Regions from separate parts of the Hydrogenophaga sp. PML113 genome, predicted to be linked through region 2. Evidence: riboswitches for the same ligand, from Rfam matches in the RefSeq annotation. Region 2 holds a riboswitch; the other holds the start of a gene.
The links. A riboswitch is a leader RNA that binds a small molecule or an ion and turns the genes downstream of it on or off. The one in region 2 is predicted to bind S-adenosylhomocysteine.

Region 1 (14,100 bases), on a different contig from region 2:
CGCCTTTGTCGCGGCCAAGGCCATCCTCGGCGCGCGCACCCGGGCGGTGGCCCCGGGCTTGAAGGCCATTGTGGTGGCCCACTGGCCGGCGGCCGCGCGGTGGAACTGGGGCGCCCCCAGCGACACGCCGGAGAACACCCCCTACACCGAACAGGACCTGGCCGATCTCGCGCGGGACCTTCAGGCCATGGCACTGCCCGAGCCGGTGTTCCACGCCCTCAAGCGGCTGGCCGGGTGTTCCTTGGGCGCCCATGAAACGGCCAGCCTCACGGCCATCCACGACATGCCCGACCCGATCCTGGGAGGCGTGCTCGACGCCTTGTCGCTGAGCGGGGACGGCGAGGCCGTCCGGCGCCTGGCCGCCCTGGCGCGGCTGGCGCGAAACCGGCCGCCTGAGGTCATGGACTGGCTGCGCGGTCTCGCCGGGGATGGCACCGGCTGACCCCCGGTGCGCCGGGCAATGCCGGGACCCGCGCGAGCGGGGGCGCGGCGGCCCGCGCGCCGGGGGTCAGAGGTTGGGCGCCAGCCAGCGCTGCAGGTCCGCGCGCGCCACGGCGCTGCGCTGGGCCAGGTCGTCCAGCTGGTCCTCGCCGATCTTGCCGACGTTGAAGTAGGTGCTCTGCGGGTGGCTCAGGTAGAAGCCGCTCACGCTGGCCGCTGGCGACATGGCCAGGCTTTCGGTCAGGCCCATGCCGATCTCCTCGGCCTGCAGCAGCCGAAACAGGCCGCGCTTGACGGTGTGGTCCGGGCAGGCCGGGTAGCCCGGCGCGGGGCGGATGCCCTGGTACTTTTCCTTGATGAGCTCCTCGTTGCTCAGCGCCTCGTTCGGCGCGTAGCCCCACAGGTCGGTGCGCACGCGGTGGTGCATCTGCTCGGCCAGGGCCTCGGCCAGGCGGTCGGCCAGGGCCTTGAACATGATGGCCGAGTAGTCGTCGAGGTCGTCGAGGAACTGCTTCTCTTTCTTCTCCACGCCCAGGCCCGCCGTCACCGCGAACAGGCCCACGTAGTCCGGGGCCACGCCCTGGGGCGCCACGAAGTCGGCCAGGCAGCGGCTGGGACGCATCACGCCGTCGATCTCCTGCTTCTCGGTCTGCTGGCGCAGGCCGTGCCACACCAGCACCGGGCGCTCACGCGACTCGTCGGCGTAGAGCGCGATGTCGTCGTCGTTCACGCAGTTGGCCGGGTACAGGCCGATGACCGCGCTGGCCGTGAGCCAGCGGCCGTCAATGATGCGCTGGAGCATGCGCTTGCCGTCGCTGAACACGCGGCGCGCCTCCTCGCCCACCACCTCGTCCTTCAGTATCTCGGGGAAGGGACCGGCCAGGTCCCAGGTCTGGAAGAAGGGACCCCAGTCGATGTACCTCGCGAGCTCGGCCAGGTCCACGTTCTTGAACACGCGCCGGCCGATGAACTTGGGCACGGGCGGGGTGTAGCCGCCCCACTCGATGGGCGTGCGGTTGGCTCGCGCCTTGTCCAGCGGCCACAGCGGCACCTGCTTCTTGTTGGCGTGCTGGTGGCGCACGCGCTCGTAGTCGGCGTTGACCTCGGCGATGTAGGCCGTGGCCTGGTCCGACAGCAGGCCCTGGGCCACGCTCACGCTGCGCGAGGCATCGGGCACGTAGACCACCGGTCCCTCGTAGTGCGGCGCGATCTTCACCGCCGTGTGCACGCGGCTGGTGGTGGCGCCGCCGATCAGCAGCGGGATCTTCTTGATGCGGAAGTGCTCGTCCTTCTGCATCTCGCTGGCCACGTACTGCATCTCTTCCAGGCTGGGCGTGATCAGGCCCGACAGGCCCACGATGTCCGCGCCCTCGACCTTGGCCTTGGCCAGGATCTCGTGGCACGGGACCATCACGCCCATGTTCACCACCTCGAAGTTGTTGCACTGGAGCACGACGGTGACGATGTTCTTGCCGATGTCGTGCACGTCGCCCTTGACGGTGGCGATGACGATCTTGCCCTTGGAGCGCACGTCGCCGCCGGCGGCTTCCAGACGCTTCTTCTCTTCCTCGATGTAGGGCAGCAGGTAGGCCACGGCCTGTTTCATCACGCGCGCGCTCTTGACCACCTGGGGCAGGAACATCTTGCCCTGGCCGAACAGATCGCCCACGACGTTCATGCCGTCCATGAGCGGGCCTTCGATCACGTTCAGCGGGCGCCCGCCGCCGGCCTCGATCTCGCGCCACATGGCCTCGGTGTCTTCGGTGATGAAGTCGTTGATGCCGCGCACCAGCGCGTGCGACAGGCGCTCGCGCAGCGGCAGTTCGCGCCAGGCGTTCTTCTGCGAATCGTCCTTGGCCGCGCCCTTGGCGCTCTCGGCGATCTCGAGCAGGCGCTCGGCGGCGTCCGGGCGGCGGTTCAGCACCACGTCCTCCACGCGCTCGCGCAGCGTGGGTTCCAGTTCGTCGTACACGCCGACCATGCCGGCGTTGACGATGCCCATGTCCATGCCGGCCTGAATGGCGTGGTACAGGAAGACGGTGTGGATGGCCTCGCGCACCGGGTCGTTGCCGCGGAAGCTGAAGCTCACGTTGGACACGCCGCCCGAGACCTTCGCGCCCGGCAGGTGCTGCTTGATCCAGCGCGTGGCGTTGATGAAGTCCACCGCGTAGTTGTTGTGCTCCTCGATGCCGGTGGCGATGGCGAAGATGTTGGGGTCGAAGACGATGTCCTCGGGCGGGAAGCCCACCTCGTCCACCAGGATGCGGTAGGCGCGCTCGCAGATCTGGATCTTGCGCTCGTAGGTGTCGGCCTGGCCGGTCTCGTCGAAGGCCATCACCACGGTCGCCGCACCGTAGCGCTTGATGAGGCGGGCCTGGCGCTTGAACTCCTCCACGCCCTCCTTCATGCTGATGGAGTTGACGACGCCCTTGCCCTGCAGGCAGCGCAGGCCGGCCTCGATGACGCTCCACTTGGAGCTGTCCACCATCACCGGCACGCGCGCGATGTCGGGCTCGCCGGCCATGAGGTTGAGGAAGCGCACCATGGCGGCCTCGCTGTCGAGCATGGCCTCGTCCATGTTGACGTCGACGATCTGCGCGCCGTTCTCCACCTGCTGGCGCGCCACGGCCAGCGCGTCCTCGAAGCGGCCCTCGAGGATCATGCGCGCGAAGGCCTTGGAGCCGGTGACGTTGGTGCGCTCGCCGACGTTGACGAACAGGCTGCCCGCGCCGATGGCGAGCGGCTCCAGGCCCGACAGCAGCATCGGGCGAACGGCGGGGGAAACGGGGGCGGAGGAGGTCTCGGAGGACATGCGGCTCACCAGGGTTGTTTGCGAAAAAACCGAGCTGGTGAGCGTCGTTGGGGCCGGTCCAGCCCACTCAAGCCTGACGGCCCCGACCCGGGAGGCCCTGGGCTGGCCGCTGCAACGCTCCTTGAGAGAGCAGGGATTTTAGCGACAGGCCTCAAACCCCTCGTCCGTTCGGCCTGAACAGCCATTTGGCTGGCGCCCTGGGGCTTCCGGGCGTTACTGAGCACGCGTTCAGGCCCCCACCCCCTCCGTTTCTCTCCATTGGCGCCATGATTGCTCTGTCCACCCCCCGCCCCGGCAAAACACAGGCGCTCTGCCCCGATGGCGAGACGTTTGACCTGCGGCAGCTGTATGCGTATGGCCAGTCGGTCAACAAGGGCTGGCGGACGGGGCCGACCATTCTCCTCATCAAGAACAAGACCGGGCCGAAGGGCGAGCGCACGCAATGCCTGTCGGTCACCCCCAAGAACGCGAAGGGCACCACCACCAGCGCCTCGGACGCCGCGGAACGGCTGGTGCGGACCCTCGCGCGCCGCTTCATTGCGGATCGCCCCTACCCGACGGAGGTGAAGGAAGCCCTGGACTCGATCTGGTCTCGCGTGACCACGGGCCATCAGGTGGTGCTGGACACCGCGTTCCTGAAAGACCTCAAAGTACTGATCGACCCGCCGAGCGGCCGCGTTCCCACCACCAGGACCGTCCTTCGCGCGCTGGGCCACGCGGCCACGGCGGACCAGGTCAAGGACAGCGCGGACATCCCGACCATCGCGGACCTCATTCGATCGCTGGAGCCCTTGGAGCGGGAACGTTTCAAGTACCGCTTGAACCGCGACTGGGGGCATGAGGCCTCCACCCAGCAGCTGCTGGCGGCACTGAACGCCCAGGCGCCGGCCAGGCACGGGCCGCACGAAACAACCCGGCGCGTGGAGCGTCAGCAGGCACTGGCGCTCGGGGACCCGCCCTACACCCGGCGCACAAGCACCGATCCGATGCGCTTCATCGAGCTGAGCGACCCGCCCGCCACGACGGCCGACGCATCGCCACCGCGGCTGGGCCAGGCGTTTGTCGACATCTTTGGCCAGCGGCTCAAGGGGCTCGGCATCTCGAACTTTCTGACGGTCACCCCCGACACCACCGTCAAGGAACTCGCCCAGTTCACCGCCATGCTCGACAACGAGGCGTTGGAGAGTTTCCGCTTCACCCTGCAATGGGTCGAGCAAGGCCGCCCGCTGGAGCCCGGCCTGAAGAACACGCCGCAAGCACGGCTCACGGCGCGCCTGCTGATGGAAGAAATGGAGACGGTCCGCTGACGGCCCGCCGCCGCAGCGCCACCACGCGCTCGCCCGTGTCCAGCGAGCGCGCCCGCAGCTGGCCGCAGCCCGCGTCCACGTCCTGCCCGGCCGAGTGGCGCAGCTTGGTGAGGATGCCCTGGCGGTGCAGGCGGCGCGCGATGTCGGCCGCTTTTTCCCACGCGGGGCGCTGGAACGGCAGACCGTCGACGGCGTTGTAGGGAATGAGGTTGAGCACGCCGTAGCGGCCACCGAGCAGGCGCACGATGCCGTCGATTTCATCGTCGCCGTCGTTCACGCCGTCCAGCAGGGTCCACTGGTATTGCACCGGGTAGCCGGTGGCGCGCGCGTAGGCCTCGGCGCGCTCCACCAGCTCGGTGGGCGTGAGGCGCGGCGCGCGCGGCAGCAGTTGCTCGCGCAGATCGGGCTTGGTGGTGTGCAGCGACAGCGCCAGCGCGGGCTTGACCGCGCCACGCGGCAGGGCCTCGAAGGCGCGCTCGTCCCCCACGGTGGAGAACACCAGGTTCTTGTGGCCGATGCCGCCCACGGTGCCCAGCAGCTCGATGGCCTCGAGCACCGCGTCCAGGTTGTGCGCGGGCTCGCCCATGCCCATGAAGACCACCTTGTTCACCGGCCGGCCGGCGCGCGCCAGCGCCACCTGGGCCAGGATCTCGGCACTGCCGAGCTGGCGCAGCAGGCCGCCGGTGCCGGTCATGCAGAAGGCGCAGCCCACGGCGCAGCCGACCTGGGTGGACACGCACAGGCCGCCGCGCGGCAGGCGCACGCTCTCCACGGTCTGGCCGTCGCGCAGGGCCACCAGCAGGCGGGCCGAGCCGTCCTCGCCCGGGTGCTCGGCCTGCAGGCGCGCCAGGCCGGCGAGTTCCTCGCGCAGCGCCGGCAGGGCCTCGAACAGGGCCTTGGGGAAGTGGTGCTCGGGCTTGCGCCGGCCGGCGTCGGCCGGCAGGGCGTGCAGCCAGTGGCGCAGCACGCGCTGCGCATGCAGCGGCCCAGCCCCGAGGGCGGTGAGGCGTTGGCGCAGTTCGCTCAGTTGCATGGGGCGGGCATTGTCGCGCACGGCACCCGGGCATCCGCTCCCGGTCGACAATGGCCGGCCACGACCAAGGAGACCCCGATGCTGGAAATGGTGATCGACGCGCGCGCCGCCGACCTGGGCCACGGCCTGACGGTGCGGCGCGTGCTGCCTTACGCGAAACGCCGCATGGTCGGCCCCTTCATCTTTGTGGACCACGCCGGCCCCGTGACGCTGGCGGCCGAGGACACGCGCGCGGCCGACGTGCGACCGCACCCGCACATCGGCCTGTCCACCGTGAGCTACCTGCTCAGCGGACAGATCAAGCACCGCGACAGCCTGGGCGTGGTGCAAGACATCGTGCCCGGCGACGTGAACTGGATGACCGCCGGCCGCGGCATCTCGCACAGTGAGCGCTTCACCCACCCCGATTCCTTCGCGGGCGGCGGGCTGGAGCTGATGCAGCTCTGGGTGGCGCTGCCCGAGCGGGACGAGGAAACCGAGCCGGCCTTCACCCACTACCCGGCCAGCGAGCTGCCGGTGCGCGAACGGGACGGCGTGTGGATGCGCCTGATCGCGGGCGAGGCCTATGGCCTGAAGAGCCCCGTGCGCACGCACTCGCCGCTGTTCTACCTGCACACCGAATGGCAGGCCGGCGCCAGCCTGGCCCTGCCCGGCGGCCACCGCGAACAGGCGGTGTACGTGGCGCGCGGCGAGATCGAGTACGCGGGCGAGGTCTACCGCCCCGGGCAGCTGCTGGTGTTCGGCGACGACGCCGACGCGCTCGTCACCGCGCGCGTGCCGAGCACGCTGATGGTCTTCGGTGGCGAGCCATTGGGCGAGCGGCACGTCTGGTGGAACTTCGTGTCCTCACGCAAGGAGCGCATCGAGCAGGCCAAGGCGGACTGGGCCGCCGGGCGCATCCCGCTGCCGCCGGGAGACGACCAGGAGTGGATCCCGCTGCCCAAGGCCTAGGCCGCGCAGGCCGGCCTAAGACCCGTACGGGTCGTCCGCCTTCCTGCGCTGCACCCGCGCCGCGCCCCACACCACGCGCAGTGGCCGGCCCTCGCGCGCCAGGCTGTCGGCCACCTTGTCGATCACGTGGCGGCGGCGCATGCCGTTGCCGGGCACGTCGAATTCCCAGAGCGTGAGCGAACCGTCGGGCCGCTCCTCCACCAGGATGGAGAAGCAGCCGTAGGGATCGCGGTACTTGAGGGTGCGGCAGTACATGTCGGCTCGCCGGGAACGAGCCGGTGGGTAACCGAAGGGCCTCCAAGGTTCACCACGCACGCCTCGCCCGCGACAGCCCGCTCCGGAGACACCACGGAACCGGCTCCGACGGGCCGTTGGTGCCGCCTTTCCAGGGGCAGGCGCGCAGCACCGCGGGGTCAATATTGCTTGTACGGCAGGAACTTGCCCGACATCACGATGTTCACGCGGTCGCCGTTCGGGTCCTTCTCGCGCTTCATGTCCATCTTGAAGTCGATCGCGCTCATGATGCCGTCGCCGAACTCTTCGTGGATGAGCTCCTTGAAGGTGGTGCCGTAGACGCTGATGAGTTCGTAGAAGCGGTAGATCAGCGGGTCGGTGGGCACGCTGGTGGGCAGCGAGCCCTTGTAAGGCACGACCTGCAGCCACTTCTGCTCCTCGGCCGTCAGGCCGAAGACCTTGCCCAGGACCTTGGCCTGCGCGGGCGTGGCGGTCATCTGACCCAGGCACAGGGCCGTGGTCCACTCCTTGGACTGGCCGACTTTCTTGGCGACGTCCTCCCACTTCAGGCCCTTGCTGACCTTGGTGGCGATGATCTTCTCGGTGACTTCGATGCGGCTCATGGTGGGTGGTCTCGTTGTGGTGGCGGGGTGAAAGGGTTGGAGCGGGGGCTGCGGGGTGTCGCCGGTCAATGCGCCTTCGCCCGGGAGACGAGGAAGTCGACGATGTGGTTGCGCAGGGCGTAGTAGCCGTCCAGGTGGTGCAGCTGGGTGCGCGTGCGCTCGCGCGGCAAGGGGTTGTCCACCACCTCGGCCAGGCCGCCCGGCCGGTAAGCGCCATCCACCTCGGCCCCGTTGCTCATGAGCAGGATGCGGTCGGCCAGCAGGATGGCCTCGTCCACGTCGTGGGTGATCATGAACACGGTCTGCCGCGTCTCGCGCACGATGCCCAGGAGTTCGTCCTGGATCGTGCCGCGCGTGAGCGCGTCCAGCGCGCCAAAGGGCTCGTCGAGCAGCAGCATCTTGGGCTGGATAGCAAAGGCGCGCGCGATGCCCACGCGCTGCTTCATGCCGCCCGACAGCTGCGAGGGCTTCTTGTCGATGGCCGGGCTCAGGCCCACCATGGCCACGTACTTCTCGACCTGCGCCTCGACCTCGGGTTTCTTCCAGTCGGGCCAGCGCGACTTCACCGCGAAGGCGATGTTCTGGCGCACCGTGAGCCAGGGCATGAGCGCGTGGCCCTGGAAGACCACGCCGCGCTCCAGGCTGGGGCCAGCGATTTCGCGGCCGTCCATGAACGCGTGGCCCGCGCTGGCCGTGTCCAGGCCGGCCAGCACATTGAGAATGGTCGTCTTGCCGCAGCCGCTGTGGCCGATGATGCAGACGAACTCGCCCCGGTCGATGCCGAAGTCGACGTTGGCGAAGACCGGCTTGTCGGCCTGGTAGGCCTTGGCGAGGCGCTCGACCTGCAGGAAGGCGCGGGAATGGGCGCTCATGGAATTGCCTTGTGCTTGTGTGGCGCGTGTCGCGGCTGCGACGCCCTGTTGCCGGCCGTCACTCCACATAGGTCACCGCCTGCTGCAATTGCGCGAACATCAGGTCGAGCAGCATGCCCACCACCCCGATCACCAGCACCGCGAAGATCACGTTGGTGAGCGAGAGGTTGTTCCACTCGTTCCACACGAAATAGCCGATGCCGGTGCCGCCCACCAGCATCTCGGCCGCGACGATGACCAGCCAGGCAATGCCCATGCTGATGCGCATGCCCGTGAGGATGGTGGGCGCGGCGGCGGGCAGCACCACCAGGAAGGCCTTGCGCAGCGGGTTCACCTCCAGCGTGGCGGCCACGTTGAGCCAGTCGCGCTTGACCGAGGCGACGCCGAAGGCGGTGTTGATCAGCATCGGCCAGACCGAGCAGATGAAGATGACGAAGATGCCGCTGACATTGCTGTCCTTGAGCGTGTAGAGCGCGAGCGGCATCCAGGCCAGGGGGCTGATGGGCTTCAACACCTGCACGAAGGGATCGAAGGCCTTGCTCATGAGTGGCGACATGCCGATGAGAAAGCCCAGCGGGATGGCCACCAGCATGGCCAGCGCGAAACCCAGGCCCACGCGCGCCAGCGAATGCGCGATCTGGATGCCGATGCCCTTGTCGTTGGGGCCCTTGTCGTAGAAGGGATCGGACAAGTGCTTCCAGCTGGCCTCGGCCACCGCCAGCGGGGGCGGGAAGCCGTCCGACTTGACCACGGCCGCGCCCGGGTCCTTGCCCATGAGCTTGGCGTACTCCAGCTCTTCCGGCGTGAGCGGGGCGGCGGCCGAGGGCGCGCCCCCGCCGCCCGTGCCGATCTGCCAGGCGCCGACGAAGACCACCAGCAGCAGCAGCGAGACCAGCGCGGCGCGCAGGTTCAGGTTCAGCGCCTTCATGCTCAAGCCGCCTTGCGGACCGCGAAGCTGTCGAGGTAATCCTTCGGCCTGGCCGGGTCGAACACCTTGCCCATGATGGTGTGCTTCCCGTAGCCCGGCCCGGCCTTGAAGTCCTGGCCGAGCGCTTTCATGTGCCGGCGCGCGTCGGTGATGAGGAAGACGCGCTCGGCGATCTGGTGGTAGTTGACCTCGCCTTTGATGTAGCCCCAGCGCTGCATCTGCGTGAGCATCCACACCGCCATGCTCTGCCAGGGCATGGGATCGAAATCGGCGCGGTCGGGCACGTTCTGGATCTTGCCCAGGCCGTCGGCGAAACGACCGGTGAGCACCTGGGCCACCACGGTCTCGGGCTGGTTCAGGTAGGCCTGCGGCGAGATCACCTTGGCGATGAGCTCGCGGTTCTTGGGCTGCCGGGCCATGGCCGCGGCCGTGAGCACCGAGCGGTACAGCGCCGCGAAGGTATTGGGGTTCTGGCGGATGAATTCGGCGCTGGTGCCGAAGGCGCAGCAGGGGTGGCCGTTCCACAGGTCCTTGGTGAGCACGTGCAGGAAGCCGACCTCGTCGTACACCGCGCGCTGGTTGAACGGGTCGGGGCCGAGGTAGCCGTCGATGTTGCCGGCGCGCAGGTTGGCCACCATCTCGGGCGGCGGCACCACGCGGATCTGGATGTCGGTGTCGGGGTTGAGCCCGTGCTCGGCCACGTAGTAGCGCAACAGGAAGTTGTGCATCGAGAACTCGAAGGGCACGGCGAACCTGAAGCCCTTCCATTGCTTCGGGTCGCGCCTGTCCTTGTGCTTGACGTGCAGCGTGATGGCCTGGCCGTTGGTGTTCTGGATGGTGGCCACGTTCATGGGCGTGGCATTGGAGCCCACGCCCAGGGAAATGGCGAGCGGCATGGGCGACAGGAAGTGCGTGGCGTCGTACTCCTTGTTGATCATCTTGTCGCGGATAAGCGCCCATCCCGCCGTCTTGATGACCTCCACATTGAGGCCTTCGCGCTGATAGAAGCCCAGGGGGTGGGCCATGATCAGCGGCGTGGCGCAGGTGATGGGAATGAAGCCGATCTTGAGATCGGTCTTCTCCAGCCGGCCCTTCTCCTGCGCCATGGCCTGCAGGCTGGCGATGGGCAGCACGCTGGCGATGGCCGCCATGGCCGTGCCCTTGCCCACGGCGCGAAGGAAGCGCCGGCGCACCGCATCCTGCGGAAACAGTGCCTTCACCAGCGTGGCCTCGATGAAGTCGCGGCTGTAGGCCTCGAACTCGCTGCTCTCGCTGCGCTCGCGCAGCGCGCCCGCGGCCTGCGCGGCAGCGGCCTCTTCGGCCTGGTGCTCGGCGATGCTGTGATCTCGCCCGCAGCTGCACTTGAGCATCAGCGGCTTGTCGGCGTTGTACGGGTCGAAGAAGTCGGACATGGCGCACCTCGTGTGTGGGAGATGCGCGGTGGATTGCAAGCCGCGGGCCAGTGGCCGTGCCACGGCGGATGCGCGCGCGATTTCGCGGGCGCTGCGGCGACGCGGCGTAGGGCCAGCCCTACACAGGCGCCGCCTCAGGCGCCGGAACGCTGCCTTTCGGCGTACAGCGCCAGCTCGACGTCGTTCTTGGCGCCGGTCTTTTCGAGGACACGCGCCCGGTAGGTGCTCACCGTGTTCGAGGCCAGGCCCAACCGCGCACCAATTTCGCTCACGGTCAGGCCTTGCGTGAGCAGGCGGTACACCTGGTGCTCGCGGTGCGAGAGCGCCTCGGGGCCGGCCTGCGCGCCGCCGCTGCCCACGGCGGCGGCCAGGGCCTCGGCCGTGGCGGGTGTGAGGTAGCGGCCGCCGCCCGCGCACTTGCGCACCGCCAGCAGCATGTCGTCGGGGTCGGCGCCCTTGTTGAGGTAGCCGCAGGCGCCCAGGCGGATGCAGCGCACCGCGTACTGCTTCTCGGGATAGGTGCTGAGCATGAGCACCGGCAGGTGCGGGTGCTCCTTGCGCAGGCGCTGCAGCACGTCCAGCCCGTCGATGCCCGGCATGGCAACGTCGAGCAGCACCAGGTCCAGGCCTTCGCTGCCGCCCAGCACACGCACCTGCGTGAGCACGTCCTCGCCGCTTTGGGCTTCGGCCACCACGCTCACGTCGGGCGCGTCGGCCAGGATCTGCTTGAGCCCTTCGCGCACGATGCGGTGGTCGTCGCCGATCAGCACGCGGATGGTGTCGGCCAGCAGATCAAAGCGGCTGGCCTCGCTGTATTGGCTGTTCATGTCACCTCCCCGGGCGTCAGCGCGATGGTGAGTTCCATGTGCGTGCCGCGGCCCAGGACGCTTTTGATCCGGATGTCGCCCCCGAAGTGCCCCGCGCGTTCGCGCATGCCCATCACGCCGTAGGCGTTGGCCGCCTCGAAGGCCTGGGGGGCGGCGCCGATGCCATCGTCGCGCACCGACAGCCGCAGCAGGCCCTTGCGGTGACGGATGCGCACGGCGATCCGACGGGCACGCGCGTGGCGGCCTACGTTGGAGAGCATTTCCTGGAAGATGCGAAAAACCGCGATGGCCAGCGGCTCGGCAGGCTCCGGCGCGCCGTCCACCGCCATGCGCCAATCGAGCGCGAGTTCGGCGCTGGCCACGAACTCCTGCGCCTGCCATTCCAGCGCGGCCCACAGGCCCTGGTGATCGAGGATGCTGGGGCGCAGGTCGGTGATGATGCGCCCGACGTTGTCGACCGCGCTTTCGATCAGCCGGCTCATGTTCTGGCATTTGCAGCGCATGCGCTCGCGCATGCCCTCGGCCTCCTCGGGCTGGCGCCGCGCCTGCTCGGACAGGCGCCTGTCCATCCAGTTCACGTCCATCTTCAAGGCCACGAGCAGGCTGCCCAGTTCGTCGTGCACTTCGCGCGCGATGCGCGTGCGCTCTTCCTCGCGCACGGCCTCGCTGCGCGCGGCCAGCTCGCGCACCTGGCGCAGCGCGGTCTCCAGCGCGCGGGTGCGCTCGCGCACCCGCTGCTCCAGTTGCTCCTTGGCGCCGCGCAGGGCGTCGGCGGCGCGGCGCCGCTCGGTGATGTCGATGAACGTGACCACGGCGCCGCGCACCTGGCCGCCGTCCACGATGGGGTGGCTGCTGTACTCCACCGCAAAGGCGCTGCCGTCGCGTCGCCAGAACACCTCGGCGTCGATGCGGCAAGGCTCGCCCGCGCGAAAGGCGTTGAAGATCGGGCAGTCCTCCACCGGATAGGGCGCACCGTTCGCGTGCGAGTGGTGGGTGAGCGCGTGCATGTTGCGGCCCAGCAGCTCGACGGGCTCGTAGCCGATCATGCGAGCGCCGGCGTGATTGATGAACACGCACAGGCCGTCCAGGTCGACGCCGAAAACGCCCTCGCCCGTGCTGGCCAGCAGCAGGCCCAGGGGGTCGCGCCAGGCCGCCGTGGACGGGGCCACGGCGGCGCTGATCAGTTCGGGAAAGTCCGCGGGCGGCATGGCACGGGCAAGAGCAAGGCCTGTGCCATGTTGGTGCGCCACCGGGCGCGGGCGCTCAGGTGTTCGGCGCCGTCTTGGCGCTCCAGACCATGGTGATGGCCAGGATGCCCACCACCACCGCCAGCGACACCGCCACCGGGATCTTGAAAACGTCGATCAGCATCATCTTGGTGCCGATGAAGACCAGGATGACCGCCAGGCCGTAGTTCAGCAGGTGGAACTTGCCGGCCACGGCCTGCAGCAGGAAGAACATGGCGCGCAGGCCCAGGATGGCGAACACGTTGCTGGTGAGCACGATGAAGGGGTCGCGCGTGATGGCGAAGATGGCCGGGATGGAGTCCACGGCGAAGATCACGTCGGTCACGCCCACCAGGGCGATCACCATCAGCAGCGGCGTGGCGATGCGCTTGCCGTTCTCGACGGTGAAGAACTTTTCGCCGTCGTAGTCCTGGCTCACGGGCATGAGGCGGCGCAGCAGCTTGAGCGCGGGGTTGTCGTCCAGCGCGGGCTCCTTGCCGGCGGCCCACCACATCTTCACGCCGGTGAGCACCAGGAAGGCGCCGAACACATAGAGGATCCAGTGGAACTGCGCCAGCAGCCAGCCGCCGACCAGGATCATCACCGTGCGCAGCGCGATGGCGCCCAGGATGCCGAGCATGAGCACGCGCTTCTGGTACGCGGCCGGCACCGCGAAGTAGCTGAAGATCAGCAGGAAGACGAAGATGTTGTCGACCGCCAGGCTCTTCTCGATCAGGTAGCCGGTCAGGAACTCCAGCGACTTCTCGTTGGCGAGCGCGGTGGAGCCGCTGCTGTCCTTGATGGCCCACCAGAGCAGGCCGTTGAAGACGAAGCTCAGCGCGATCCAGGCGAGCGACCAGTTGAGCGCCTCCTTGACGCCCACGGCCTGGGCGCCCTGCTTCTTCAGCAGGACGAAATCGACGAACAGGGCCGCCACGACGAACGCGACGAAAACCCCCCACAGCCACAGCGGGGCAATGCTTTCCATGAAAGACCTCGGTTTGGTGTTGACGAACACCCCAAGGTCTGGTCGCGGGCCACCGTCGGTGGCCTGGGCGTTCCCGGCGGCCTTTCGGGCCGCGAATTGACGAGAACGCCGCGCCGCCGATGCCTCGCTGTGCGCGGGGTGGCGGGCCGATTACTCCCCTTGAAGGGAAGCCGGATTGTCGACCGGCCGGGCAATTCCCGGCAAGCCGTCGGGTATTCAGGCCGTTTCGGCGTAGAAGGCGGCGCGGTGGCGCGGCGCCAGCGGCGAGACCGCGCGGCCGATGGCGGCGATGTGGTCCGGCGTGGTGCCGCAGCAGCCGCCCACGATGTTGACCAGGCCCTCGGCGGCGAACTCGTGCAGCAGGCGGCTGGTGACCTCGGGCGTCTCGTCGAAGCCGGTGTCGCTCATGGGGTTGGGCAGGCCGGCGTTGGGGTAGCAGCTGATGT
Region 2 (14,100 bases):
CCGGCAAGAGCACGCTCGCGCGCGACGTGCTGCTCACCAACGTCGCGGCGGCGGTGTCCATGCGCGCCACGGCGGCCGGCAAGAAGGCCTGGGAGAAGGGCGAGCGGCCCGCCTGGTCGGGCTGCGAACGCCTGATCGGCAGCGAGGCCGTGGACCGCGTGCTCGAGGTGGACCAGACGCCCATCGGCAAGACGCCGCGCTCCTGCCCGGCCACCTACATCGGTTTCTGGGACACGGTGCGCAAGCTCTTCGCCGATACCCTGGAGGCCAAGGCGCGCGGCTACGGTCCGGGCCGCTTCAGCTTCAACACCGGCGAAGGCCGCTGCCCCAGCTGCGAAGGCCAGGGCGTGCGCACCATCGAGATGAGCTTCCTGCCCGACGTGAAGGTGCCCTGCGAAACCTGCCACGGCGCGCGCTTCAACCCCGAGACCCTGGCCGTCACCTGGAAGGGCAAGAGCATCGGCGACGTGCTGCAGATGGAGGTGGACGAGGCGGTGGAGTTCTTCGCCTCCATGCCCGCCATCGCCCACCCGCTGCAGCTGCTCAAGGACGTGGGCCTGGGTTACCTCACGCTGGGCCAGCCCTCGCCCACCCTGTCGGGCGGCGAGGCGCAGCGCATCAAGCTCGTCACCGAACTGAGCAAGGTGCGCGACGAGGTGGGCCGGCGCGGCCAGAAGGCACCGCACACGCTCTACGTGCTGGACGAACCCACGGTGGGCCTGCACATGGCCGACGTGGAGAAGCTGATCCGCGTGCTGCACCGCCTGGTGGACGGTGGCCACAGCGTGGTGGTGATCGAGCACGACCTGGACGTCATGGCCGAGGCCGACTGGATCATCGACCTGGGCCCCGAGGGGGGCGCCGGCGGGGGCCGCGTGGTGGCTGCCGCCGCGCCCGAAGCCGTGGTGGCCGCGGGCACGCACACGGGCAAGGTGCTGGGGCCGGTGCTGGCGCGGGGGTGAGAGGCTGCGCCCCGGCACAGGGTTTCTTGAGGAGCGGACCGCCTGCCGCCGGCTACTCAGGCGCGGTTGTCCACCTCCAGCCGCGCCCATGAAAAAAGAGTCCATTGGCCACCGTTTCCGGGCCTTGTCCGCCGGGGCGGGGGCGCTGCAGCGCCGCCCTCGATCCGAGGGCCCCTTGCCCACCGACCCCGCCAATCTGGATGCCTTCCTGACCGCAGCCCTCATCCAGGACGATCCTGCTCCCCTGCTGCAGCTCGTTGGGCAGGTGTTGCGCGAGCCAGCGCAGGAAGGGCGGGTTCTCTACCTGAGGGACAAGGCGCCGAAGTGGTCCGCCACGGAAAACCTCGGCCGTGAAACCCCGCACCAGACGAGGCTCTGCCGCTGGAACGCGATTCACAAAGCCCAGCAGATCGGCCGCCAGTTTCTTGTGCCGCCGCATGAGTCTTGGGCGGTGCAGGAGGCCGCTCAGGGCCTGATGTCGCTGTGCGAGGCCAAGGACACGCGCCAGTACGGGCTGACGGCCACGGAGACGCTGCGCCAGCACCTGCTGGTGTTGCACATGGCCTACGTGACCCTGCACCACGAGCCGCCCCTGCCGACCAGCGGGTCGCCGAAGAAAAAGAAGGGCGTCGCGCCCCTGCTCCCCGCCTTCCCCGCCAGGGTGGAGCCGCCGGTCGAGGATGCGCCCGTGAGCGTGTCCCGGCGCATGCGCCAGCCCGACGCCAGCCGCCCTTCGTCGGGCAGGTCCTCGCCGACCAAGCCGCGCGTGACCGTGCGGTTCAAGTCGTCGGACAGCATGGGCGCGCTGGAGGTCGAGCGCGACGAGCCGCTTCGGGCGCGCCCGGGGTCCAGCACGCCGCCGTACGCCAAGCGGTACGGCAGCGGAGGTTCGCGCCGCACCAGCGGCGATGCCTCGGTCCCATTCCTTCCCGCGGCCACACCCAGGGACCGGAGCCCGGTCCTGGGGCCGCCCGTCGAGAAGCGTCAGGCCCTCAGTGGAGAGGCGCCCACGGCGGACACCCGCGAGCATTGAGCGCTCGTCGGCGGTGCGGTCAGGACGGCAGCGGCAGCGCGGTCTTGTAGCGCACCTGCTTGAGCGCGAAGCCCGAGCGGATTTTTTCCACCTCGGGCATGGGCGAGAGGCGTTCGAGGATGAAGCGCTCCAGCGCGCCGATGTCGGGCACCACCACGCGCAGCAGGTAGTCGGAGTCGCCCGTCATCAGGTAGCACTCCATCACCTCGTCGAGGTCGGCGATGCGCTGCTCGAAACGCGCCAGGGCCTCCTTGCTCTGCGTGGTCAGGCTGATGCTGATGAACACGTTGAGCCCCAAACCCAGGCGCGCCGCGTCGGCCAGGGCCACGTACTGGCGGATCACGCCCGATTGCTCCAGCGCCTTCACGCGCGCCAGGCAGGGCGAGGGCGAGAGGCCCACGCGCTGGGCCAGGGCCACGTTGGACAGGGAGCCGTCGCGTTGCAGCTCGTCGAGAATCCGGCGATCAAGGGCGTCCATGGCGGTTTGTGCTGTCAGTTGATGAAATGGCGGCATTATTTGCTGTCGCCGGGACAGGTGGCGAGCGTTTCGGCAGCACATGCCGGGGCTGCGGGGCTAGAGTGCCCCGCCATGAACCCCCACGACCTCATCTCCCAGGACCCGGACCCGCAGGAAACCGCCGAGTGGCAGGAAGCCTTCCTGTCGCTGCTGCAGACCCAGGGGCCCGCGCGCGCCCGCCAGATGCTCGATGGGTTGGTGGCGCTGGCGCGGCGCGAGCGCGTGGGCTGGCGGCCGCGGTTGAACACGCCCTACGTGAACACCATCGCGGCCGAGCAGCAGCCCCCGTTCCCGGGCGACCTCGCCATCGAGGAGCGCCTGGCCTCGCTGATGCGCTGGAACGCCCTGGCCATGGTGGTGCGCGCCAACCAGGCCCACGGCGAGCTGGGCGGGCACATCGCCAGCTACGCCAGCGCGGCCGACCTGTTCGAGACCGGCTTCAACCACTTCTTTCGCGCGCGCAGCGAATCGCACGGCGGCGACCTGGTGTTCTTCCAGCCGCACAGCGCGCCCGGCGTGTACGCGCGCGCCTTTCTCGACGGTCGCCTGAGCGAGCGCGACCTCATGCACTACCGCCAGGAGATCGCCGCGCCCGGCCAGGGGGCGCGCGGGCTGTCCAGCTACCCGCACCCCTGGCTCATGCCCGACTTCTGGCAGTTCCCCACGGGCTCCATGGGCATCGGCCCCATCAGTTCGATCTACCACGCGCGCTTCATGCGCTACCTCGCGCACCGTGGCCTGCTGGACACCGGCGGGCGCACCGTGTGGGGTGTGTTCGGCGACGGCGAGATGGACGAGCCCGAGAGCATGAGCGCGCTCACCCTGGCCGCGCGCGAGACGCTCGACAACCTGGTGTGGGTGGTCAACTGCAACCTGCAGCGGCTGGACGGCCCGGTGCGTGGCAACGATCGCATCATCGACGAGCTGGAGCGCCTGTTCGCGGGCGCGGGCTGGAACGTCATCAAGCTGCTGTGGGGCAGCGACTGGGACGGCCTGTTCGCGCGCGATCCCGGCGGTGCGCTGGCGCAGGCCCTGGGCGACACGGTGGACGGCCAGATGCAGACCTTCGCCGCCAAGGACGGCCGCTTCAACCGCGAGAATTTCTTCGGCCAGAACCCGGCGCTGGCCGCGCTGGTGCAGGGCCTGAGCGACGAGCAGATCGATCGCCTCAAGCGCGGCGGGCACGACCTGGTGAAGATCCACGCCGCCTACGCCGCCGCCGTGGCGCACCGAGGCCAGCCCACGGTGATCCTGGCGCACACCAAGAAGGGCTACGGCATGGGCGCGGCCGGCCAGGGCCGCATGACCACGCACAGCCAGAAGAAGCTCGACGCCGACGAGCTGCTGGCCTTTCGCGACCGCTTCGCGCTACCGCTGAGCGACGAGCAGGCCACGGGCCTGGCCTTCTACAAGCCGGCCGAAGACAGCGCCGAGCTGCGCTACCTGCGCGAACGCCGCGCCGCCCTGGGCGGCGCCCTGCCGCGGCGCGAGACCGCGTGCCAGCCGGTGCCCGTGCCCGCTGTCGAGGCCTATGCGGGCTTTGCGCTGAACGCTGGCGGCAAGGAGATGAGCACCACCATGGCCTTCGTGCGGTTGCTGGGCAACCTGCTCAAGGACAGCGCGCTGGGCCCGCGCATCGTGCCCATCGTGGCCGACGAGGCGCGCACCTTCGGTATGGCCAACCTGTTCAAGCAGGTCGGCATCTACAGCAGCGTGGGCCAGCGCTACGCGCCGGAGGACATCGGCTCGGTGCTGAGCTACCGCGAGGCGCTGGACGGGCAGATCCTGGAGGAGGGCATCAGCGAGGCCGGCGCCATCGCCAGCTGGACGGCCGCGGCCACCAGCTACAGCGTGCACGGCCTGGCCATGCTGCCCTTCTACATCTACTACTCGATGTTCGGCTTCCAGCGCGTGGGCGATGCCATCTGGGCCGCGGCCGACCAGCGCGCGCGCGGCTTCCTGCTGGGCGCCACCTCGGGCCGCACCACCCTGGGCGGCGAGGGCCTGCAGCACCAGGACGGCAGCAGCCACCTGGTGGCCGCGACCATCCCCAACTGCAAGGCCTACGACCCGGCCTTCGCTGGCGAGCTGGCGCTCATCGTCGACGCCGGCCTGCGCGAGATGCTGGTGGCGCAGCGCGACGTTTTCTACTACCTCACGCTGATGAACCAGAACTACGCCCAGCCCGACCTGCCAGCCTCGGCGCGCGAGGGCGTGCTAAAGGGTGGCTACGTCTTCGGCCGCGTCGGGCCGGTGGACGGCGCGCCGCTCACGCTGCTGGGCTCGGGCGCCATCCTCACCGAGGTGCAAGGCGCGGCCGAGCGGCTGGCGCAGCAAGGGTTTTGCGTGCACCTGTGCAGCATCACCAGCTGGAGCGAACTCGCGCGCGAGGCCCAGGCCGCCGAGGCCGAGGGGCGAGACGCATGGTTGCACCAGATGCTGGCCGACACCGCCGGCCCGGTGCTGGCCGCCAGCGACTATGTGCGCGCCGTGCCCGAGGCGCTGCGCGCCTGGCTGCCGCCCGGCCGGGCCTACCGCACCCTGGGCACCGACGGCTTCGGCCGCAGCGACACGCGCGCGGCGCTGCGCGCGTTTTTCCAGGTGGACGCGGCCAGCATCGCCGAGGCGGCGCGGCGCGCAGGGGCGGCGGGCTGAAGGCCTTGCGGGTTCAACTGGCCGATCTTGATCTAAGGCAGCGCTTGGGTCACCGGATCGCCGGACGGTGAAGCGGCATTCAAGGCCACGCAGAGCGCCTGGGAGGCCTGGCGCAGTGCGGCGGTGTTGACCACGCCCTTCTTCTGTGCCGCCAAAAGATTCAACACGTTCTTGGCGGCCTCGGCGACCGGGGGTCGCTCTTCGTCTCGGCTCAGGATGGCATACATGGCATCGACGCGCTCGCGTGTCTGCCGATGGGCCTGGGTGTAGTTGACCGGCTTGAACACGTCCCGCAGGGACTGGTAAGCGGACCAGGCATTGGTGGCAAAGTGCTCGAGGCCGCCCTTCTTGTACCGGTGGATGTAGATGTAGTTGTTGCGGACCCCATGCTGGAGCACCACGTTGAAGGACGTGGCGGCGGCGGCTGCGGCCCGCCGTTCTTTCTTGCTGGGCGCCCGATTGTCTGGCGGGGGTGTGATGGGCTGGGCCGCGGTGCATTTGTGGTGCCAGCGGTCGGCGGAAGACATTCGGAGCATGGTCGGGACGGGCGTGGTGCCGGGCAGTCAGGAAGGTGCGGACTGAGTGCTCGGACCCGCTGCCGGGTTCCGGGCCTGGCCGAATGGCCGTTGGGCGCGTTGGCCTGTTGGCGTGCCGGTCTGATGGCGTGTCGGCCTGTTGGCGATGGCCCATCGCGCACAGCGTCGAACAGGCGCGATGATGCGGGGCCAGCGCCGCCGGCCGGCGTCCCTCGCCACCCATGCCCCTGCAAACCATCCACATCCACCCCGCCGCGCCGGCCAAGCCCGCGTGGGGCGCGCCCTGCAATGGCTGCGGCGTGTGCTGCCTGGCCGAGCCCTGCCCCTTGGGACGCGTGATATCGCGCCGTCGCACGGGCGCTTGCGACGCCCTGCGCTGGGACGGTGCGGCGGGCCTCTACCGCTGCGGCGCGATCAGCGACGCGCCAGGGGTGTTGGGCCCGCGCTGGGCCTGGGCAGCGCCGCTGCTGCGGCGCCTGGCGCGGCGCTGGATCGCCGCCGGCGTGGGCTGCGATGCGGCGATCGAGGTGGATCGGCCCGCGGCCAGGGGGCCTTTGGCCTAGCGCCCATCCGACGCCTCTTTTCGCCGCGGGGTCGAGGCGAGGGGGGGGCCGCGTCCGCGTTCAGCGCGCCAGCAGCACGCCCAGGCCCACCGCCAGCAGCACCGCCACCCCGATCAGCAAGCGCGTGCGCACGCGCAGCAGCTGCACCGCTTCCACCAGGCGCGCGTTCTGCTCGGCCAGCTCGCTCAGGGTCTGGGCCATCTGCTGCTGGGCGGTGGCCTGCTGGTCGATGAGCTGGCGCGCTTCGATCAGACGCTTGTGCAGTTCGCCCAGGCTGGGTGTTTCGGCGGCCGGGTCCAGGGGCGTGCCCACGGGCGGGGGGGCGCTGGGCGCTTTCTGTTTGTCGAGCAGCTTGCGCGCGGCCGCGAGCACCTTGGGCGCGTGTTCGATCACGTCGCCCCAGGGGATGATCTTCAGCGCGGCGATCCAGGGGATGGGCATGGGACTCCTTTCGGCCGGGGCGGGCGTGGGGCCCGGCCGGCGGCCTCAAGGATCGCATGGGGGCTTGTCACCATGCGGCACGCGGGCTCACTGCTCTTCGAGCAGGGGCTCGGGCCGGGTCGCCGGGGTGGGCGATGCCGGGTCCGCCGATGGCGACCCTGGCGTGGCTTGCGGTGTCGGCGGGGGCTGTTTGGCCCGAAGGCTGGGCCGTGGCATGCGCTGCTGCTTCAGCGGGGCTCTGGGGCTGGTCGGCTGAGGCTGGTCGGGCGAGGTGGGGCTGGTGGGCGTCGACTGGGACTTGCTGGTCCGCAGGCCGTCCTCCGGGATGGGCTCGACGTTCGACTTGGGTCGATCCGACTGGGCGGCTGGTGGGGAGGGCTCCCGGGAAGACCCCATGGCCGATGGCCTGTCCCGGCCCACAGGCAAGAGCGGCAGTTGCAGGGCGGGGGCGCTGGCGGGGGTGCGGGGCGATGAGATGGATTTTTCCGGGGGGAACATGAGGTCTTGAAGCTCGAGGAGCGCCTGCTCCCGTATCTGCTGCTGTTGCTCCAGGTACGTCTTTCGGATCGGGTTCAGGTTTTGTCGGGCGACCTGCTTGACCGGCAGCCGGGCCACCCGGTTGGTTTTGGGCTTTCTGGGCGTGCCGCCCGTGTTGGGGGGCGAGCCCTCCTCGCTGAGCGAGACCGCCGTTTGTGAGGCGGTGCTGCTCTCCTCGTCATCCGTCGATTGGTGCCGTGGCGATCTGTCCGTGTTCGATCGGGGCGTGTGCGCGGTCGGCTGCCGTGGCGTCGATGCCATCGAGCGCTGGCCGCTTTCCATCCGCTTCAGTTGCCGCAGCAGTTCGGGGGTGCAGGGCAGACCGAACACCTGGGTGCTGTCGCTGTTGCACAGCCTGTCGAGATCCCGGGCCGCTCGTTGGGCGTCGCGCGGCGCCGAAGACAGCTGGAGCCAGAAGGTGGTCAGGTCCTTCAGCTGCGCGGTGGCGCCCTGCTGCTGGGTCTGCTTGAGCTTGCGGGGCTGCGTGGCGCGGATCTGCGGGTCTTCGTGCCGAGAGTCGAACTTGGTGGTGATGTAAGGCTGCGCGGTCCGATCGGACGAGGGGGCGGTGGTCTTCAGGTAGAGCACCCGCGGCTGCTGGTCTTTTTCGGTCTTGGTCACCGCGGCCTCGACCACCTGGCGCAGGGGCGTCACCTGGGCCTGGCCGGGCAGCGCGGCATCGAGCTTGTATTGTTTGGGGTTGGAGCGGGGGATCATGGAGAGGGCGCGCGTGGCGCTGCGGAGTGGAAAACCCCTCTCGGTGGCGGCCGCCGCGGCGCGAAATCCTCAAGGACGCCTCTCCGACCGCGGCGCCGCCCGGCCGCTTCGTGCGATCGAAGCGCGAGCTCAGGCCGGCTGGCGCCGCAGCAGGAACACCCCCAGCAGCGCCACGCCCACCAGCAGCGCCGGGAAGCCCAGCGTGGGCGACCACTGCAGCGCCGCCGCGCCCAGCGCGGGCGCGAGCACGCCGCCCAGGGTGTAGCTCATCACCAGCACGGCCGTGCTGTTCACCAGGGTGATGCCCTGTTCGCGCGAGCCGATGTCGATCATCGCCAGCGTGTAGAGGCAGCCGCCCGCGCCGCCCCACACGAAGGCCACGGGCGCGGCCAGCCAGGGCGTGTTCGCGACGAAGGGGATCAGCAGCGTGCCGAGCAGTGTGATCCAGGCGCAGCCGCGCATGAGCAGGAGCCGCGCGGCGCGCTCGTCGCCCCAGCGCTGGCGCGGGTGGTGCGCCAGGCGGTCGGACAGCACGCCGGCGGGCAGCATCATGAGCGCGCTGCCCAGCCCGCTGGCCGAGACCAGCAGGGCCGAGACCACCGCGCCCAGGCCCAGGGCCAGGCCATACAGCGGCAGGATGGACGTGAGCCCGCTTTCGAAAAAGCCGCCGACGAAGCCCACCGTCATGATCAGCGGGTGCGCGGTCAGCGCGTGCCACACGCCGCCCAGGCCCACGCGGGCCTCGTGCGCGTCGGCCGCGGGCGGCACGCGCGGGATCAGCAGGCTCCAGGCCAGGCCGATGGCCATGCAGCCGAAGGCCAGCCAGATCGCGGTGTCGCTCTGCGGCCCCACCCAGGCCAGCATCAGCGGGCCGAGCACGAAGGTGACGCCGACCAGGGTTTCGAAGATGCCCACGTAGCGGCCACGCTGGCCGGGCGGCGCGAACTCCGCCACGATGGCCTCGGCCAGTACCCAGCGCAGGCCCGAGGCCATGCCGGCGATGAGCTTGAGCCCGAACCACAGCGGCAGCCAGGACGAGAGCGCGAAGCCCATGGTGGCCAGCGTGGGAATGAGCGCCGACAGCCACAGCGTGGGCCGCCTGCCCAGCGCGCGCGTGACGGACGAGGCGAAGGGCACCATGAGGAAGATGCCGAACCAGCCGCTGGCCGCGAACACGCCGGCCAGGGCGGTGGACTCGCCGCCGTCCTTCAGGCGCAGCAGCAGCAGGGGCGTGAGCATGAAGTAGCCCACGAGCTCGAAGAAGGTGGCGCCAAAGATGGCGACCAGGCCCAGGCGGGCGTGGGCCGGCGGCGCGGCGGGCGCTCGGCCGCCGGCGGGCAGCGGGAGTTCGCTCATGACTGGCCTCTGGCCGCGAGCACGGCCTCGGCCACGTCGGCGAAGCCCTGGCCGCGCTCGCGCGGCGCCACGTAGCGCGGGTGGTGCGCGAGCTGCGCCCAGAAGCGCGCGATGTTGGCCACGCCCACGCTGTGCGGGAAGCGCGCGAACATGGCGGCGTCGTTGGTGGAGTCACCCACGTAGACCCAGTGATCGATCTCGGCGTCGAGGTCGCGCCCCAGGCGCTCGCGCAGGATCCAGCGCGCGCCGCTGAGCTTGTCGTGCGCGCCGATCCAGCCATTGACATGGATGGAACTCACGGTGGCGGTGAGGCCTTCGTCCCGCAGGATGGCGAGCGCGCGCGCAATATCGGCTTCGCCCAGGTGCGCGTGCTCGCTGTGGTCGATGGCGATGTCGGTTTCGCGGCCCGCGCTGTCGGTGGCCAGGGTCGCCTGAGGCAGCTCGCGCAGCACGCGCGCGGCGGCGGCCCGCAGGCGGGTGAGGTTCGCGGCGCGGGTGGCCGCGTCCTGCGCATAGGCCTTGTGCAGGCGCCCGCCGTCGTTCCACAGCGCCACGGCGCCGTTCTCGGCCACGATGGCGTCGATCGGCCAGCTCAGCGCGAAGGGTTCGCTCCAGCCGGCCGGGCGGCCGGTGACGGCGAACACCGGCAGGCCGGCCGCGCGCAGGCGGTGCAGCGCCGCCCCCGCCTCGGGCGCCAGCGCGCCCTCGGCCGTGAGGGTGTCGTCGATGTCGGTGAGCACGCCATGGATGCGCGCGCGCTCGTGCGGGGGCCAATCGGCCAGCGGGGTGGGTTGCATGGAGGGGCGGCAGTTTCTCACAGGGGCCGCACCAGCGTGGTGCCACTGGGAGGGGATATCCCCACGCCAGAAAAGAGGCCGGGTAGAATCGCGCCCCATCCGAGGAGCGTTGCAGCGCCCCACCCGCACCGAGCGGGCCGCGGGCGTGAGGCTCGGACCCTTCAACCGGCAACCACGCTCATCCACTGCACGTGCGATGGGTTCCTTCATCTCCCTTCCTGTGCGGTGGCTTTCAACGTTTTGGAGCGCCACATGAATGCACGAATCAACCCCGCCGCCGACTGCGTGATCGCCGACATCGGCCTGGCCGACTGGGGCCGCAAAGAGATCAAGATCGCCGAGACCGAGATGCCCGGCCTCATGGCCATCCGCGAGGAGTACGCGGCCAAGCAGCCGCTCAAAGGCGCGCGCATCACCGGCTCGCTGCACATGACCATCCAGACCGCGGTGCTCATCGAGACGCTGCAAGCCCTGGGCGCGCAGGTGCGCTGGGCCTCGTGCAACATCTTCTCCACCCAGGATCACGCGGCCGCCGCCATCGCCGCCGCCGGCACGCCGGTCTTCGCCGTCAAGGGCGAGACCCTGGTCGACTACTGGGACTACACGCACCGCATCTTCGACTTCGGCGCCAAGGGCACGGAAGGCGAAGGCCCCAACATGATCCTGGACGACGGCGGCGATGCCACGCTGCTCATGCACCTGGGCAAGCAGGCCGAGAAAGACCGCTCGGTGCTGGCCAAGCCCGGCAGCGAGGAAGAGCGCATCCTGTTCGCGGCCATCAAGGCCAAGCTGGCCGAGGACGCCACCTGGTACAGCCGCAAGAGCGCGCAGATCATCGGCGTGACCGAGGAGACCACCACCGGCGTGCACCGCCTGAAGGAAATGTCGGCCAAGGGCTCGCTGATGTTCCGCGCCATCAACGTCAACGACTCGGTCACCAAGAGCAAATTCGACAACCTCTACGGCTGCCGCGAATCGCTGGTGGACGGCATCAAGCGCGCCACCGACGTGATGATCGCCGGCAAGGTGGCCGTGGTGGCCGGCTACGGCGACGTGGGCAAGGGCTCGGCCCAGGCGCTGCGCGCGCTGAGCGCCCAGGTGTGGGTGACCGAGATCGACCCCATCAACGCCCTGCAGGCCGCGATGGAAGGCTACCGCGTGGTGACCATGGAATACGCCGCCGACAAGGCCGACATCTTCGTCACCACCACCGGCAACCGCGACGTCATCACCTTCGAGCACATGGCCGCCATGAAGGACCAGGCCATCGTCTGCAACATCGGTCACTTCGACAACGAGATCCAGGTCGCCAAGCTGGAAGAGAAGTGCCAGTGGGAAGAGATCAAGCCCCAGGTGGATCACGTGATCTTCCCGGACGGCAAGAAGATCATCCTGCTCGCCAAGGGCCGGCTGGTGAACCTGGGCTGCGGCACCGGCCACCCCAGCTTCGTGATGTCTTCCAGCTTCGCGAACCAGACCATCGCACAGATCGAGCTGTTCACGCACCCCGAGGGCTACGACGTGGGCAAGGTCTACGTGCTGCCCAAGCACCTGGACGAGAAGGTGGCGCGTCTGCACCTGAAGAAGGTCGGCGCCCAGTTGACCGAGCTGAGCGACGAGCAGGCCGCCTACATCGGCGTGCCCAAGCAAGGCCCGTACAAGCCGGACACGTACCGGTATTGATCACCCCCGCCGCGCTTCGCGCGACCCCCTTCCGGGGGCGATGCCTGCGGCCCGGCCAAGCCGGTTCCGCGGCATCCTCGGTTCGGGTCTTGGCGCTCCACCGTGCGTGCTGATCAACTTCTCGTCGAGCGTGGTCTGGCGGCGTCGCGCTCGCAGGCGCAGCGGCTGATCGCGGCTGGCGTGCGCTGGCGCGCCGGCGGCGGCTGGCGGCCCGTGGCCAAGAACGGCGACGAGTTGCCCGCGGACGCCCAGGTCGAACTGCTGGACGCGGCCGAGGCGCGTTATGTCTCGCGCGGCGGACTGAAGCTGGAGGGTGCGCTGGCGCACACCGGCGTCGAGCCGTGTGGCCTGCGCGCGCTCGACGTGGGCCAGAGCACCGGCGGCTTCACCGACTGCCTGCTGCAGCGCGGCGCGGCCCAGGTGGTGGGTGTGGACGTGGGCAGCGGCCAGCTCAACACCCGTCTGCGCGGGGATGCGCGGGTGATCGCCATCGAGCACTGCAACGCGCGCGAATTGACGGCCCAGCGCCTGCGCGAGGCCGGGGCCGAGCCGCCCTTCGACCTGATCGTCGGCGACCTGTCCTTCATCTCGCAGACGCTGGTGTGGCCCGCGCTGGCGCCGCTGCTCAAGCCCGGCGGCCAGGGCCTGATGCTCGTCAAGCCGCAGTTCGAGCTGCAGCCCGAAGACATCGGCAAGGGCGGCCTGGTGAAGGACGCCGCGTCGTACGCGCGGGTGCGCGAGCGCATCACGACCGCGCTGCAAGGCCTGGGCCTTGAGCCGCTCGACTATTTCGACAGCCCCATCGCCGGTGGCGATGGCAACCGCGAATTCTTCGTCTTCATTCGGAAACCGGCATGAACCTGCCCATCAGCTTCGAATTCTTCCCGCCCAAGACGCCCGAGGGCGCGCAGAAGCTGCGCGCCGTGCGCCAGCAGCTCTACGCGCGCGCGCCGCTGTTCTGCTCCGTCACCTACGGCGCTGGCGGCTCCACGCAGGAGGGCACCTTCGGCACCGTGCGCGAGATCCTCGCCGAGGGCGTGGACGCGGCCTCGCACTTCTCGTGCATCGGCGCCACGCGCGCCGGCGTGCGCGAGCAGCTGGCGCAGCTCAAGGCCATGGGCGTCAAGCGCCTGGTGGCGCTGCGCGGCGACCTGCCCAGCGGCTATGGACTGGGTGGCGAGTTCCACTACGCGAGCGACCTCGTGGCCTTCATCCGCGCCGAAACCGGCGAGGACTTCCACCTGGAGGTGGCGGCCTATCCCGAGGTGCACCCGCAGGCCCGCTCGCCCGAGGCCGACCTCAAGGCCTACGCGACCAAGGTCCGCGCCGGCGCGCATTCGGCGATCACGCAGTACTTTTACAGCGCCGATGCGTACTTCCGTTTCGTCGAGGAGGCGCGCGCCCTGGGCGCCGACATCCCGGTGGTGCCCGGCATCATGCCCATCACCAGTTCCACGCAGCTGATGCGCTTCTCGGACGCCTGCGGGGCCGAGATCCCGCGCTGGATCCGACTGCGGCTGCAGGCCTATGGCGACGACACGGCCTCGATCAAGTCCTTCGGCCTCGACGTGGTCACGTCGTTGTGTGAGCAATTGCTTCGCGGCGGGGTGCCGGGCCTGCACTTCTATACGATGAACCAGAGCGCGGCGACGTTGGAGATCCTGCGCCGCCTCGACACCCGCTGATCACCGCTTGACCCGCATGACGCCCACCCGCCTTGCCGCCCTGGCCGTGCTCGCCGTCGCCCTCGTGGGCTGCGCGAGCCGCGGCGGGCCGCCGGGCGAGGACTGGGGCGCGGACGCGCCGTCGGGTGGCGGTCCGGCCGCGCACGAGGCGCGCGAGATCGGGCGCGGCAACGCCTCGTGGTACGGCGAGCCGCACCATGGCCGTCGCACCGCGAACGGCGAGGTCTTCGACATGAACGAACTCACCGCCGCGCACAAGACCCTGCCGTTCGGCACGCGCGTGCGCGTGGAGAACCTGGCCACGGGGCAGGCGGTGGTGGTGCGCATCAACGACCGCGGGCCGTTCGCGCCGGGGCGCGTGATCGACCTCAGCCGCGCCGCGGCCGAGCGCATCGGCCTCATCCGCGCGGGCGTGGCGCCCGTGGTGCTCTACACCGATTGAGCGGGCCGGCGGTGGCCGCTCAGCGCTCGTCGTAGCTGACGACGACCCGGTCGGTGGTGGGGCGGGCCTGGCAGCTCAGCACGAAGCCCTGTTCGGTTTCCCAGGGCTCCAGCGTGAAGTTCTTTTCCATCTCCACCTGGCCTTCCATGACCTTGGCGCGGCAGGTGCAGCACACG

Region 1: another riboswitch for S-adenosylhomocysteine. It lies ahead of metH (methionine synthase); the one in region 2 lies ahead of ahcY (adenosylhomocysteinase).

Annotation. Positions count from the first base shown of each region.
Region 1 is NZ_MIYM01000008.1:23,105-37,204, reverse strand. Features, by position in the region: gene BHU06_RS15715 (hypothetical protein) at 1-442, shown strand, start outside; gene metH (methionine synthase) at 509-3,253, opposite strand; S-adenosyl-L-homocysteine riboswitch at 3,286-3,382, opposite strand; gene BHU06_RS15705 (hypothetical protein) at 3,520-4,560, shown strand; gene BHU06_RS15700 (RNA methyltransferase) at 4,517-5,593, opposite strand; gene BHU06_RS15695 (pirin family protein) at 5,672-6,544, shown strand; gene BHU06_RS15690 (hypothetical protein) at 6,560-6,799, opposite strand; gene cynS (cyanase) at 6,958-7,401, opposite strand; gene BHU06_RS15680 (ABC transporter ATP-binding protein) at 7,467-8,273, opposite strand; gene ntrB (nitrate ABC transporter permease) at 8,332-9,201, opposite strand; gene BHU06_RS15670 (CmpA/NrtA family ABC transporter substrate-binding protein) at 9,204-10,613, opposite strand; gene BHU06_RS15665 (response regulator transcription factor) at 10,748-11,440, opposite strand; gene BHU06_RS15660 (PAS domain S-box protein) at 11,437-12,648, opposite strand; gene BHU06_RS15655 (TerC family protein) at 12,704-13,654, opposite strand; gene BHU06_RS15650 (homocysteine S-methyltransferase family protein) at 13,871-14,100, opposite strand, start outside.
Region 2 is NZ_MIYM01000009.1:56,724-70,823, reverse strand. Features, by position in the region: gene uvrA (excinuclease ABC subunit UvrA) at 1-962, shown strand, start outside; gene BHU06_RS16990 (hypothetical protein) at 1,138-1,995, shown strand; gene BHU06_RS16985 (Lrp/AsnC family transcriptional regulator) at 2,015-2,473, opposite strand; gene mdeB (alpha-ketoglutarate dehydrogenase) at 2,585-5,167, shown strand; gene BHU06_RS16975 (hypothetical protein) at 5,200-5,694, opposite strand; gene BHU06_RS16970 (hypothetical protein) at 5,925-6,266, shown strand; gene BHU06_RS16965 (hypothetical protein) at 6,327-6,707, opposite strand; gene BHU06_RS16960 (hypothetical protein) at 6,795-7,961, opposite strand; gene BHU06_RS16955 (MFS transporter) at 8,091-9,317, opposite strand; gene BHU06_RS16950 (HAD-IIB family hydrolase) at 9,314-10,114, opposite strand; S-adenosyl-L-homocysteine riboswitch at 10,210-10,301, shown strand; gene ahcY (adenosylhomocysteinase) at 10,367-11,797, shown strand; gene BHU06_RS16940 (TlyA family RNA methyltransferase) at 11,900-12,655, shown strand; gene metF (methylenetetrahydrofolate reductase [NAD(P)H]) at 12,652-13,482, shown strand; gene BHU06_RS16930 (septal ring lytic transglycosylase RlpA family protein) at 13,547-13,924, shown strand; gene BHU06_RS16925 (2Fe-2S iron-sulfur cluster-binding protein) at 13,944-14,100, opposite strand, start outside.